Regions from separate parts of the Phocaeicola dorei genome, predicted to be linked through region 3. Evidence: riboswitches for the same ligand, from Rfam matches in the RefSeq annotation. Region 3 holds a riboswitch; each other region holds the start of a gene.
The links. Region 3 has a riboswitch for cobalamin ahead of GKD17_RS10785 (TonB-dependent receptor plug domain-containing protein). Riboswitches for the same ligand answer to the same signal wherever they lie in the genome.

Region 1 (5,073 bases), 1.5 Mb from region 3:
TTCCTTCCGTAGTAGAACAAATTTTAGTGGGATTTAGTCCTACGGGTATTCTTTTTGCTTCTGTAAATGTCTTTAGGCCTATTTTAGAAACACTTTTTCCATTTGCATAATCTGCACCGTAATTCATTCCGTCTGAGTTAGCAACATACAGGTAGCCGTTGGCCACTGTCATCTCTTCTGGATTTGGACCAACGTTTAATGTTGCATCGATAGTTAGACTAAGGGTGTCGATACGGGAAACGTACCCATCATACATAGAAACATATACTTTTCCATTAGCAGCTATAATATCACGTGGACCTTCCCCTTGAGTGGATGTCGGAACAATCTGTTTGATGGATTTAGCTGTATTTTTGTCTACTATTTCTATAATATTTGAACCATATATGGCAATATACATTTTCGAACCGTACACTATTGCATCTTGAGGGGTACTTCCCAAACTTCTTTTGTTTATGTCAAAAAATACATTATTGCTTGCTGTTCCTTTTTCAAAGTTAATAAAAGAAAGTGTTCCATTAACATTGTTGCTAAGATTACCTGCATTAATAACGTACAAGCCTGTTGCCTCGGTTGGCGAAGTTACTTCGGGAGTCGTGTCGGGTTGTGAAGAAGGGTCTTCTTCCGGATCTCTAGGAACTTCGATCTCATTGTCATCATCGTTACAAGCACAGAACAGCGGAGCTATACTAAATAAGGCTGCTGCAAAAAATAAATGTTTGAATTTCATACTTATATAATTTTTAAAAATGAATACTGCAAGTTAGTTTATAGCTTCTACCCGGCATCGGGTAGCTTTTCACTATGTCATATTGTTTATTTCCCAAATTGATAATATCTCCCCGAAGATTGTATGTAAACTTCTTTATCTTGAAGCTGCGGTATAATGAAAGTCCGTATTCTATATATCCATCCATTTCATTACTTGGACGATTTTCGGAAGCAATATATCGTTTGCTCACACCTGTAGCATGAAGAGAAGCATTTATGAAAGGATTTTCCAAGGCTAAAGAAGCACCTGCGCTATGACGTGGGGTATATGCAATCTGATGTTTGTAATATACGACTTCCGGGTCTGTTTTATCTACTGCATATTGATAGGTATAGTTTCCAGTCAATAGTAAGGAATAATGTTTTGCAAGTTGGAAAGTGGTGTTTATATTGGCATCTACTCCCCAAATTTCTACTTTGCCTAAATTTACCATATTCCAGATAAACATATTATAGGGCATTGCCACAATTTTATCTTTTACCTTATTATAATACCCATCCAATGTCAGACTGATTGCTGGTAGCCAGCTTGTAAAGTTGTTCTGGTAAGTGATACCTATATTATATTGTTGAGCCTTTTCGGGACGAAGATCACGGCTACCCATCCGGTCAAAGTAGTTTTCAGAAAAAGTAGCCACTCTGAATATGTCTTTATAGGAAGCCCGAAGGTATAGCTGTCCGTCTGTACAAGGTTTCCATGAAAAAGAGAAGGAAGGGGATAATTTTCGCCGGTTCTCAGCTCCGTTTCCTTCTTTTGCACCATTAAGATATATCGATCCGAGTAGTATGGCAACAGCTGTTATGTTATCAGTTTGATATCGGAGAGTTGCTGTTTGTAATATAGAATGCCGGTAAGGGCTTGTATTGTTAGGAGTATTGGCATTTAGGTTATTATATATGTAATCTGCCGCATAAACCATGCTCCAGTGACTAGTCGGAGTATATAGTAATGCTCCTGATGTATAGTATTCTCGTTGGAAATAACGGTCGTTTAATTCTCCTCCGGGGTATTTTCCTCCTTCATCGTGGTAATGAGATTGGCTCCAGTTAAATTTCCCATTGATTAACAAAGAAAGATTATTTTCCCAATAAGTACGGTAATGTACTTGTGAAAAGAAATTTCGTTCGCGTAACTTCTCACGGCTTTTCGCGTTGTAAAGAATGACTGCACCGGGTAATTGCTGATTTGTATCGTAATAATAAATCTTTCCGTTCAGTGTGCTTCTGTTATTAGGGCTGATGTAAAGATTCAGTTCTCCTCTGTAGGTTTGAATGTTGTTGTTATAGCGTTTTTCTTTGGAAACATAATCTCCGTTGACTAAAGTGAAAGGATATAGGTTATCTGCCCTCATAAATTCACCAGTGGTAGATGCTGAAATCTTTTCGTTAAACTTTTGTTCGTAGCGGATAAGGGGATTAATCATCCCGAAAGAACCTGTCTTTATCTGTCCCGTCAAGTGATTTTTTTTGTTTGAAAAATCCGGGGATATGCTTTGTAATTTTAAGGCGGCAGCAGAAGCAACTGTACGTGCCGGTACAAAAATATCTTCATTGTCCCCAATGGTCAGTGAAATTTGCTGGATATTGTCAATAGAGAAACGAGACAAGTCTATTTGTCCGCTTTGACAATCACTGAGTGTAACCCCGTCATAAACTACGGCTGTATGTTTGGCTCCTAAACTCCGAACGGAGATAGTTTTCATTCCTCCTGCACCCCCATAATCCTTTATGTTGACTCCTGAGAAGCGACGTAAAGCATCAGCAATATCCGTAATGCCTTGTTGTTGCAATTGCTTCTTGTCGAGTTGTTGGAAGGGACTGCTACTTTTAACCTGTTGCTTGGTACGTTCAGCCGTAACCGTAACTTCGTCTATTTTATGCACTTTCCCGGTAATGGAATCTCCTTTCTCCTGTGCCTGTATTTCAAGCGGCAATAGGATAAAGCTGCAAAGCAGACAAAGCCATAGCTTATAAGCCTGGTTATTTCCTTTCATTTAAAAAAACATATTAATGAATAAATACCGCATTCTTACCGCTGCTCTTTCCTCGAAAGCGACGGTCGATGACTTTACGTTTTGCAGGTCTTCTGACTTACTCCTGTTTACTTGCCTTCCCACCTTAATTATATATACAGGCAGTGGCGTGAGTGGATAAATAAACCTATCCCCTTATAGGGGTAGATGGAGCTTACAGCAGCGGGACTGTTCAGGACTTGCACCTGATTCCCTTTTCATCCGCTTCCTCGCATCAGTCGGAGGTACGCGGAACAAAACGTGGCAAAGATAGTTTGTTTGGATGAATAAGAAAAGGGAAATGATAAAAAATCCTTTTTTGAAATTAGTTGCAGATTTATTTCTTTCCCAGCAAAAGTAGGCGTGTGTAACGGTTCTTTTTTAGTGGCAAAACTAGTTGATTCTATCCATGTTGAAGATAAAATGAAATAGTATTGAATAAAATAAAACTGATGCTTAACAACATTCAAATATTGATTCGCTTTATTCAATATAATCACTATATTTGTTAAATGAATAATCTTAAAATACGTAATAGATGAAACATTTGAATTTTATTTTAGCCGGTTTATTTTTCCTGTGCGGTCTTTGTTGTCGGGCACAGGTGCTTCCTTTGGAAGAAAATGTGGTGTTGAACACCAAGGAAGGACAAATCAAAGGAAAACTGCTTTTGCCCGGTGGGGTGAAAACCTGTCCGGTGGTGCTTATTATAGCCGGATCCGGACCTACGGATATGGATGGTAATTCAGCCATTGGCAATTTGAGGAATAATTCGTTGAAGTTCCTGGCAGAAGGCTTGGCGGCAAACGGCATCGCTTCCTTGCGCTTTGACAAGCGGGGGATAGGAACCAGTGCGTCGGCTGGTAAGGAGGAAGCGAAACTTCGTTTTGAAGATTATGTGAACGATGTAACTGGCTGGATTGATTACCTGTCGAAAGAGAAACGTTTTACGACGATCACGGTGGCAGGACATAGCGAAGGGGCGCTGATTGGAATGTTGGCCTGTCAGAACCGGCCGAAGGTGAAAGGCTATATCTCGATTGCCGGTGCGGGTCGTCCTGCCTACGAGATTATAGAGGCGCAAGTGACCGCTCAACAGAATCCGGAAGCGGTGCGGAAAGAGGTGGCATCCATTAACGGGTCTTTGAAAAACGGCAAGGAAGTGAGTGACGTGCCGGCTTATCTGCAATCATTGTATCGGGCTTCTGTCCAGCCTTATTTGATTTCCTGGTTCAAGTATAATCCCCGGACGGTGATTGCTTCCGTCAAAGTGCCGGTTCTCATTGTTCAGGGTAAAAATGATATTCAGGTATCGGTGGAGGATGCCGAATTTCTGAAAAAGGGTTGCCCGGCTGCCGAGCTGCTTTTGATTGATAAGATGAACCATGTGCTGAAAGATTGTGAGTCAAAGGCCGTACAGCAGCAGATGCTTACTTATGGGAATCCTTCTCTGCCGGTGAACAATGCTTTGATAGCTTCTGTCAGTACATTTGTGAAAAAACTGAAATGATATGGGAGAAATAAAGAAACGTTTGCCGTTGCAATGCCCTGCGTGTAATGCACCGTTGAGGGTGGGTAGGCTTTTCTGTGGAGAATGCCGCACGGAAGTGTGCGGAGATTTTGAACTGCCTGTGCTGGCACGGCTTTCAGATAAAGAGCAGCAGTTTATTCTTGCGTTTGTCAAATCGAGCGGAAGTTTGAAGGGCATGGCGAAAAGTATGGGGGTCAGTTACCCTACGGTGAGAAATATCTTGGACGATTTAATTGATAGACTTTCTAAAATGGATGAGTAATGGGAAATAAAATGATAGGCAAAGCGGTGAATCAGTTTATACAGATTGCCGGTATGTGGGCATTGGTATGGGGAGCGTTGGGGGGCCTCATTTCGGTCCGGTCCCAATCCTGCCTGGTGGTGTTATGCGGCAGAGCATCTGATTGTGTGGCTGTTGTGCCATATGTTGATAAATCATTTTTATGGATAAAATAAAAAAGAGGATGCAAAAAGTCTTGTTGGAGCTTTGACATCCTCTTCTATGTTATACTGATGCGTTATTTAATCTTTTCTCGAATCTTGCTAAGATAGGCACGCATCCCCGCAGCATCTTTCTTGTTGATGATATCCAACAGCTCATTTAATTCTGTACGGATACCTTCTACCTGTGCCGGGGTGCGGGGATTGAATAAAATTTCCTGCAACAGGTAGTCGTCTTCGCTTAGTACTCCTTTAGCTATCTTCATGTGGCGTTTGAAAGTAGTACCGGGAGCGTCCTGATGCTTCATCACTGCCGCA
Region 2 (5,073 bases), 2.1 Mb from region 3:
TGGAACTAAAAGAACATTTTAATAATAAGATATTCAAGTTAATCTCCGAAACGGCAGACGAACTGGGATTGGAATGTTACGTTGTAGGAGGTTATGTACGAGATATATTTTTGGCACGTCCCTCTAAGGATATAGACGTTGTAGTAGTAGGAAGCGGAATTGAAATGGCACAAGCCCTCGGCAAGAAGCTGGGACGCGGAGCACACGTTTCTGTTTTTAAGAATTTCGGCACGGCACAAGTTAAATACCATGACACGGAAGTGGAGTTTGTCGGTGCCCGTAAAGAGTCGTACAGCCATGACAGCCGTAAGCCCGTAGTAGAGGACGGCACCTTGGAGGACGACCAAAACCGGCGCGATTTTACGATCAATGCCATGGCAGTGTGCCTGAACAAAGCACGTTTCGGTGAATTGGTAGATCCTTTTAATGGACTGGACGATTTGAAAGAGAGAACTATCCGTACGCCGCTGGACCCGGACATCACTTTCAGTGACGATCCGCTCCGCATGATGCGTTGTGTCCGGTTTGCCACACAACTGAATTTCTATATTGATGACACCACTTTCGAAGCACTGTCACGTAACAAGGAACGCATTCATATTATCTCCAAAGAGCGCATCGCCGACGAGTTGAACAAGATCTTGCTCGCCCCCATACCGTCCAAAGGCTTTATAGAACTGGACCGCTGCGGACTGTTACCTTTGATTTTTCCTGAACTGGTAGCGTTGCAAGGAGTGGAAACCCGGAACGGCCGTGCCCATAAAGATAACTTCTACCATACCTTGGAAGTTGTGGACAATATTTCCAAACATACCGACAACCTATGGCTACGTTGGGCCACTCTGTTGCATGATATAGGCAAGCCACGTACCAAACGCTGGGAACCACGTATAGGATGGACTTTCCATAATCATAACTTTATCGGTGAGAAAATGATTCCGGACCTCTTCCGCAAGATGAAACTGCCCATGAATGAGAAGATGAAATATGTCCAAAAGTTAGTCAGCCTGCACATGCGTCCCATTGTTATCGCAGATGATGTAGTAACTGATTCCGCCGTGCGACGTCTGCTTTTTGAAGCCGGAGATGATATTGACGACTTGATGATGCTGTGCGAAGCGGACATCACTTCAAAAAATGAAGCACGAAAACAAAAATTCCTGGATAACTTCAAACTGGTACGCCAGAAACTGAAAGACCTGGAAGAAAAAGACTGGATACGCAATTTCCAACCTCCGGTAGACGGAGAAGAAATTATGCGGATATTCGACCTGCAGCCCTGCCGTGAAATAGGCAGTCTGAAAAGTTCTATCAAGGATGCCATACTGGATGGAATCATCCCTAATGAACATGATGCTGCTTTAGAACACATGTTGAAGAAAGCAAAAAGCATGGGATTAACACCCAAAAACTTATAAGAAATTGACCATACACTATACCAAAGGAGAAGAGTGGGCCAATACCCTGTCACATGGTGTTGGTATCCTGATAGGTATCGCCGGCGGCGGTTATCTGTTGCTTACTGCCATGAAAAGTGGCAATCCGTGGGCAACAGGTGGCATGTGGCTCTATCTATTCGGTATGCTGTCTTCCTATATCAGCTCCACCTGGTATCATGCCAGCAAACCATCTCCTCACCGCGAAGTGTTGCGCAAATTCGATCATGCTTCGATTTATCTGCATATCGCAGGAAGCTATTCCCCCATCATGCTGATAGCCTTGCGGGAAGCAGATTATTGGGGATGGGGAATTCTTAGTTTCGTATGGCTATGCGCCCTCGCCGGGATCATTCTATGTTTTTGTAACCTGAAAGAACATAGCAACCTGGAAACAATTTGCTATATAGCCATGGGATGCAGCATTTTTGTAGGTTTCAAGCCGCTCTGCCAACATGTACCTCCTGTTTTTATTTATTGGTTAATCGGCGAAGGAGTGTCTTACATCACCGGAGCTGTCTTTTATTCCTTCCCCCAATTGCCCTATATGCACTCTGTTTTCCATCTGTTTGTATTAGGAGGAACAATCTGCCATATGATGGCATTGTGGTACATTTTATAACCCTCCCATCTTCAATAAGTTATCCGTTTTGGAAAACTTTTATTTATTTTTTAAACAGAAAGTTTCCCAAAATGTTATACCTTTGTAGCCGTCCGACAAGGTGAAGTTAACCCCTTCTAAGAGGGAATGCCGTGAAAATCAGCAACAGTACCCGCTGCTGTAATTCTCGTTGAACTGAAACAATATGCCACTACAAAACTATTTGCGGGAAGGCGTTTTAAGGGAGAGATAAGTCAGAAAACCTGCCTGGAAGGACAGCCAAGTTTTTTAAATTAACAATTAATTTTTCCAACAATGAATTACGCTGAGATTTGTATTATTAAGCGTGATGGAAAGCGGGAAGACTTTTCCATCAGTAAAATTAAAAATGCAATCGGCAAGGCATTCCATGCCTCCGGAATTGACAATGAAGACAAACTGATTGCTGAAATTACCATGCGGGTTATCAGCAATTTTGTATCTCCAACCATCAGTGTGGAAGAGATTCAGGATCTGGTAGAAAAGGAACTGATGAAAGTACGTCCCGAAGTGGCTAAGAAATACATTATTTATCGCGAATGGCGGAATACGGAACGCGACCGTAAAACGCAAATGAAGCACATCATGGACGGCATTGTAGCCATCGACAAAAATGATGTCAACCTGAGTAATGCCAACATGTCCAGCCATACTCCCGCCGGACAGATGATGACTTTTGCCTCGGAAGTTACTAAAGACTATACCTATAAATATTTGTTGCCTAAAAAATATGCCGAAGCGCATCAGTTGGGCGACATACATATACATGATTTGGATTACTATCCCACCAAGACTACCACTTGTATCCAATATGACCTGGATGACTTGTTCGAACGCGGCTTCCGCACTAAAAACGGAAGTATCCGTACTCCACAGTCCATTCAAAGTTATGCCACTCTGGCCACCATCATATTCCAGACAAACCAGAACGAGCAACATGGCGGACAGGCTATCCCCGCCTTCGACTTCTTTATGGCGGAAGGGGTACGGAAGACATTTCGCAAACATCTGAAAACTTTAACCGAGTTTTATATAGAAGTAGAAGGAAAAGAACCCGGAACAGAGGCTCTCAAGAAAATTGAAGAGAAAGCATACGCCATGACGCGCAAAGATACACATCAGGCAATGGAAGGATTCATCCACAACCTGAACACCATGCATTCGCGAGGGGGAAATCAAGTCGTATTCAGTTCCATCAATTATGGAACAGACACTTCTCCCGAAGGCCGCATGGTCATAGAGGAACTGCTGAAAGCTACCATCGAAGGCCTGGGTACCCGTGGCGAAGTACCAGTCTTCCCCATACAGATATTCAAGGTTAAAGACGGAGTATCTTATTCCGAAGAGGACTATAAGAAAGCCATGGAAAATTTCGAAGCGGCACTGGAAGGCAACATGGAATTCCAAGCTCCCAATTTCGACTTGTTTCTGAAAGCTTGCCGTACCACCGCAAAAGCCTTGTTCCCTAATTTTATGTTTTTGGATACTCCTTATAACAAAAATGAGAAATGGGATATCAAGGACCCTAAACGTTACCGCTATGAACTGGCAACTATGGGATGCCGTACCCGCGTATACGAAAATGTAGCGGGTGAAAAAAGTTCATTAGGACGTGGCAACCTGTCATTCACCACTATGAATATGCCCCGGCTGGCCATCGAAGCACGCATCAAGGCAGAAAGTCTGGAAGAATCAGGCAAAAAAGAGGCCATAGAAAGAAAAGCAAAAGAAATATTCATAGAAAGTGTACATGCTTTGTCCGAACTAATCGCCGAACAATTGTATGCACGCTACCAGTATCAACGTACAGCCTTGGCACGCCAGTTCCCGTTCATGATGGGGAATGATGTGTGGAAAGGCGGAGGAAAACTTTCGCCCAACGACCAGGTGGGGGATGTATTGCGTCAAGGCACATTGGGGATAGGCTTTATCGGCGGGCACAATGCCATGATGGCTCTTTATGGAGAAGGTCACGCACATAGCCAGAAAGCATGGGATACATTATTCGAAGCCGTTACGGAAATGAATAAAGTGGCAGACGAATACAAACAGAAATATCAGTTGAATTTCTCCGTACTTGCCACGCCTGCCGAAGGACTTTCCGGACGATTCACCCGTATGGACCGCCGCAAATACGGCATCATTCCCGGCGTGACGGATAATGACTATTATGTAAACTCTTTCCACGTAGATGTAAAAGAGCCCATCACCATCACCGAGAAGATAAAACGGGAAGCTCCTTTCCACGCCATTACCCGCGGAGGACATATCACTTACGTAGAACTGGACGGAGAAGCTCAGAAAAATGTAAAAGCCATAGCCAAGATTGTAAAAGTAATGCATGACGAAGGCATTGGATACGGTTCCATCAATCATCCTGTTGATACTTGTCAGGCTTGCGGTTACAAAGGGGTCATTTACGACAAGTGCCCTGTTTGCCAGAGCGAGAATATAATGCGAATGCGTCGCATTACCGGGTATTTGACAGGCGACCTCAGCACTTGGAATTCAGCCAAGCGTGCCGAAGAGCGTGACCGGGTAAAGCATGGATAATCAGCATGAACTTGTTATTTACCTATCCTGAAACAATAGTCGACGGTGAAGGCATCCGCTATTCTATCTATCTAGCCGGATGCCGTCACCATTGTCGCGGTTGCCAGAATCCCGAATCCTGGAACCCATCGGCAGGCACTCCGCTCACACCGGAAAAAATAGAAAAAATTATCTGCGAAATAAATGCTAATCCATTATTGGACGGAATCACCTTTTCCGGTGGAGATCCACTTTATCATCCTCAAGAATTCCTGGCTCTAGTCAAACAGATCAAAGAAGCTACCGGACAAAACATCTGGTGTTATACAGGATATACATTTGAACAAATACAAAACGATGAAATGTTAAAACCGGTACTGGATTATGTGGATGTTATAGTAGACGGACGATTCGAGCCGGATTTGTACTCTCCTTACTTGGAATTTAGGGGAAGCAGTAACCAAC
Region 3 (5,073 bases):
AATCTTCCTGATGGAAAACATGTATTAAGAATCACGCATGTCAGTTACACACCCAAATCTGTCACCACAAAAGGGGGTGAAAAAAATCTTCTTATCAAGCTACAAGACAGTTTTACCAATATAGGCCAGGTAGTAGTAACCGGAACAGGAACACACCACCGCATGACGGATAGTCCCGTGCCTGTTTCCGTTATCACCGCAAAGGATTTAAGTAATGCCAGTGTAACATCGCTGGACGAGGCCTTACAAAAGTTGACCCCATCTTTCTCAAGTATGACCAACGGTATGGGTACAACATTGAGTCTTAATGGATTGCCTGATGATTATTTCATTTTTCTGGAAAATGGCAAACGCCTGTATGGAGATGATACTTACGCCCGAATCAATGTTGCCAAAATCAAACGTATTGAAATATTGAACGGTGCCTCTTCCGCTCTTTACGGAACAAATGCTATCGGAGGAGTAATCAACATTATTACTGATGATGCAAAAAATGCTATCAATGTTTCCAGCGATACCCGTTATGCCAGTAAAGGACGTTTTACCCAGTCCGTAAACGCAGATGTCAATACCGGCAAGTTCGGCTCCTACACCTCTTACCGCCGTCAGCAGGCCGAGGGATGGCAACTGAATCCATACGAAGAGAACTCCAAAACTCATGAACTGGAAGAAACCGGGAAAGTAGCTTCTACAGGATTCTATGCAAATACTGTCAATCAAAAATTCACTTTTGATGCTACCGACAAACTCTCCTTTTATGCCCGCGGCGGATATTATGACAACAAGACACGCCGCCCTTATGAAGCATACGACTACAACATATTGCATGAAACCTTTAATTATGGTATTGGTACCCAATACATGATAAGTAAAGGGAATTATATTACCGCAGACTATTACGCCGATCATTTTTCTTCCTCTTATTGTTTTTTTAAAGACAATAAAACTTATAATGGAAAAGCAGGTGAAGAGCAAGTGCGCAAACGGACCCGCAATCACAATCTTAGCATAAAAGGTATCTTTAAATTAGGTGGCCGGCACAAACTTTCAGTCGGCACAGAATATATCGTTGATGTCTTGAAAAGTCAAACAGACAATATAGCTAAAGAAGATGCTTATACACTGGCCTTGTTTGCACAAGATGAAATAAAGTTACTGAGAAATCTACAGGCTTTGATCGGTGTACGTTACATTTATCATGAAAATTTCAAAAATCATGCCACTCCCAATGTAGCACTGATGTATAAACCCGGCAAATTCAATTTCCGTGCCTCCTATGCAGCAGGTTTCCGAACTCCTACCCTGTCTGAACTCTATGCCACTGACATAGCTAAAAAAAATGACAGGTTAACAATAGGCAATTTGGATTTAAAGCCGGAAAAGAATGATTATTTCTCATTGAGTGCAGAGTATGTACATGAGCGTTTTTCTGTATCAGTCAATGCTTTTTATAATAATATTCGTGACATGATAGATTATAATACGATTGCCACGGGAGATAAAGCTATGGAGCAATATGGTCATAAGGAAGTTCGTCAACGTGATAATATAGCGGAGGCTAAAGTATACGGAATCAATGTATCCGCCAATGCATACCTAGGTGCCGGGTTCAATTTAAGCGGAGGATATACTCATCTTAATACCCAAGACGTGGAATTGGAACAACCCATCGACAAAAGTATTAAAAACGCATACAATATCAATGCCCAATGGGCGCATTCATGGAAGATATATCGGTTGAACATAAATTTGAACGGTCGTATCAACAGCAAACGTTTCTCTAAAAGTTATGGCTATGCTCCCGACTATCAATTGTGGGATTTAAACACACGCCATTCTTTCAACTTAAAATCTGTAATCATAGAACCCGGATGTGGCATAGAAAACCTGTTCGATTATACGGATGATCGTCCTTATAACAGCAATTATGCAACTCTTACCCCCGGACGTTCATTCTATATCAGTTTGTCTTTAAAATTTAAAAGCTAAAAAAATCAAAGACTTATCGAAGATAATATAAAATAAACCTATATCTTTGCAACAGAATTAGTAATCGGGCTATCACATAGCCCGATGCAAGGGAATCCGGTGTAAATCCGGGGCTGTACCTGCAGCTGTAAATCCTCATTATGTTGATTGGATAGTCCAAAACCACTGTTTCATTTGAAGAAATGGGAAGGTTTCCAATCAGAGGAAAGCCAGAATACCTGCTAAGTCTGTTGAACAATAAACACCAAGCTTCCAGGATTAGAAGTATGTGTCCATTCGAACAAGCGTTTTCCAACGTCTATTCCTTTGTGGCATTCCTCTTTATCAGAGGGAAACTTGATGTTTTATTTTGCAAATTAAATAAAACACAATATGAGGTATTTACTTCCTGCTATTCTACTATTAGGTACACAAATTGCAAGTGCCCAAAGTATTCTCAAAGATAAAGACGATAAAGAATTGTCCGTATTACTGAATGAAGTGGTCATCACGGGTACAGGTACTGAACATTATCTGAAAGATGCTCCCGTACAGACTGAAGTAATAACCAGCAAAGCTTTGGAACAATATCAGGCACGCAGTATAGACGATTTGCTCAGTGGTCTTAGTCCTTCATTGACCTTTCATGATGGTGATATGGGGAGCCATATCCAACTAAACGGATTGAACAATGACTATATCCTGATCATGATAAATGGAAAAAGAATGAATGGCGATGTAGGAGGGCAAAACGACTTGAATCAATTAAATCCAGCTAATATAGAACGCATAGAGATTGTAAAAGGGGCCGCTTCTTCACTTTATGGCAGTGACGCAATAGCCGGAGTTATCAATATCATAACCAAACGTAACCGTGAAAAAATGGAGCTCACCAATACATCCCGCATAGGTGAATATGGTGATATACGTCAAAGTACCAGTTTCGGCTTTAATTATGGAAAGATAAAATCTGTAACCGGAATCAACTTCCGGCATACCGATGGCTGGCGGAATACAGACCTGCAGTGGGATCAGAATCAATTGAAATCCGGCTCTACTATGTTGACCGTAAACCGTTCTTCAAACTATACCCTGTCCGAGAACATTGAATGGCAAGTCAATCGCAAACTAGACCTCACTGCAGAAGGCACTTATTATGAGCGTTGGGTAATGCGTACACACGGTCCTTGGAAATATCAAGCCAACGATTTTTATTATCGCAACTATACATTTGCAGTAGGAAGTAAATATAAATTAGGAAAACGGAATTATCTGACTGCAGACCTCTCGTATGGCAGATACGGTTACTTCTATGACTATAAGCTAAACGAGCATACTGATTATTTTCTAGACAATGACCGCCATGAACGTATCACCTACTTTGCCGGTCAACGTATCAAACAAAGTATTCAGAAACAAATATTAGGCCAGGTAAAAAGTGTATTTTATCTTGGAGAGGACCATATTTTAAATGCAGGAATCGAATATCAGTACAATCATTTGGAATCACCTCATCACATTGACGGTGACCGCGCTTCCGTTTATACGTTGGCAGCTTATATACAGGAGGAATGGACAGCCAGAGAAAATCTGGTTCTGACTGCCGGGGTACGAGGAACACAACACAAGGAAACAGGATTGAATTTCAGTCCGAAAATATCAGGACTTTATAAACCCGGAGAACATATTAATTTGCGTGCTTCTTATGCTTTAGGCTACAAAGCACCCACTATTAAAGAACTTTATTATAATTATACCGGCGTTATCGGAGGCGGTGCCTTGACTGCATATCATGGCAACACAAATCTAAAAGCACAAACCTCACAATATGCTTCAATCGGTATCGAGTACGTAGGGCAAAAATTCCAAGCCAGTTTAACCGGATACATGAATTATCTTCACAACATGATTGAGTTGGTTGAAATTTCCGTAACTCCCGATGAAAAGTTTCTTGAAGTAGAAAAGAGCAAACAATATAAGAATCTGACAAAGGCACGTATTTATGGTATGGATTTCACCTTCAACTATCGTCCTGCAAAATCTCTCAGCCTTGCCGGCGGATATAGTTATGCTGATCCAAAAGCGCAATATCCTAACAAAGGTATAGATTATATGAAATATCTTCCTATTGATGCTACTTCCAGCCATAATGCAAATTTAAATGTCTTATGGCAACATTCATGGAAACTGTATCGTTTGGGTATCGGCATCTATGGCAGATATCAGTCTACACGCCGTTATATAAATGATAATAATGCCGACGGATTCCAAACTTGGCGTATCAACACAGCCCACTCATTATTAAAAATGAAACGGTGGTCATTAACGATGAATGCCGGGGTAGATAATGTATTTGACTATGTAGACCGTACTCCTTTCGGACGGAATCGTGCCACATCAACTCCCGGAAGAACTTTTTATGTCTCCGCCCTCATTAAATTCAAAAACAATTAATAACCAACAATTTATAAATTAATTTTTATTCGTATGAAACAATTCAAGTATTATCTGATGGCGGCTTTTGTTGCTGCCGCAACTTGCACAGGATTCAGTTCCTGTAGTGACAATGATGATGAAGAAAGTACTGTTAATCCTGCTGTGGATGTAGTAACCAGAACCAAGCAACACGACACAGCCATTTTGCTCTGTACTTTTGGCAGTACCTATAATGAGTCCCTTTCTGTTTATGATGATGTGATTGAGGATTTTAAAGCTAAATTCCCCAATACGGATATTTATATGTCATTTACTTCACGTACATGTATCGGACGTGTAGAAGCATCTACCGGCATAGCACGTTATGAATTGGACCAATGGTTGAAAGCAATAGGCGATGCAGGATACAAACGTGTGGCTGTACAATCATTGCATGTAATTCCAGGCGAAGAATATCTTTCATTAATGAATACTGATGTAAAAAAATACTTTATGATTCAATGGTATCCGCATATTGATGTATTGAAGGGTGCCAACCTTCTTTCCAGTGCAGAAGATACTAAAGATGTAGCAGAGATACTTTACAAACACTATGAGTCTAAATTAGCAGACAAGAACAACATCGTGCTTCTAATGGGACACGGTAATCCGGATGAGAATTACAATGCT

Region 1: another riboswitch for cobalamin. It lies ahead of GKD17_RS03990 (TonB-dependent receptor plug domain-containing protein); the one in region 3 lies ahead of GKD17_RS10785 (TonB-dependent receptor plug domain-containing protein).
Region 2: another riboswitch for cobalamin. It lies ahead of GKD17_RS01995 (anaerobic ribonucleoside triphosphate reductase); the one in region 3 lies ahead of GKD17_RS10785 (TonB-dependent receptor plug domain-containing protein).

What each region holds. Positions count from the first base shown of each region.
Region 1 covers NZ_CP046176.1:1,033,790-1,038,862, forward strand. Annotated here, with positions in the region: gene GKD17_RS03985 (YncE family protein) at 1-730, opposite strand, end outside; gene GKD17_RS03990 (TonB-dependent receptor plug domain-containing protein) at 744-2,765, opposite strand; cobalamin riboswitch at 2,831-3,058, opposite strand; gene GKD17_RS03995 (alpha/beta hydrolase) at 3,322-4,293, shown strand; gene GKD17_RS04000 (DUF2089 family protein) at 4,295-4,576, shown strand; gene GKD17_RS04005 (hypothetical protein) at 4,576-4,770, shown strand; gene GKD17_RS04010 (prephenate dehydrogenase) at 4,833-5,073, opposite strand, start outside.
Region 2 covers NZ_CP046176.1:475,584-480,656, reverse strand. Annotated here, with positions in the region: gene GKD17_RS02005 (CCA tRNA nucleotidyltransferase) at 1-1,418, shown strand, start outside; gene trhA (PAQR family membrane homeostasis protein TrhA) at 1,423-2,058, shown strand; cobalamin riboswitch at 2,140-2,322, shown strand; gene GKD17_RS01995 (anaerobic ribonucleoside triphosphate reductase) at 2,353-4,629, shown strand; gene nrdG (anaerobic ribonucleoside-triphosphate reductase activating protein) at 4,635-5,073, shown strand, end outside.
Region 3 covers NZ_CP046176.1:2,578,745-2,583,817, reverse strand. Annotated here, with positions in the region: gene GKD17_RS10790 (TonB-dependent receptor) at 1-1,989, shown strand, start outside; cobalamin riboswitch at 2,031-2,229, shown strand; gene GKD17_RS10785 (TonB-dependent receptor plug domain-containing protein) at 2,362-4,422, shown strand; gene GKD17_RS10780 (sirohydrochlorin cobaltochelatase) at 4,456-5,073, shown strand, end outside.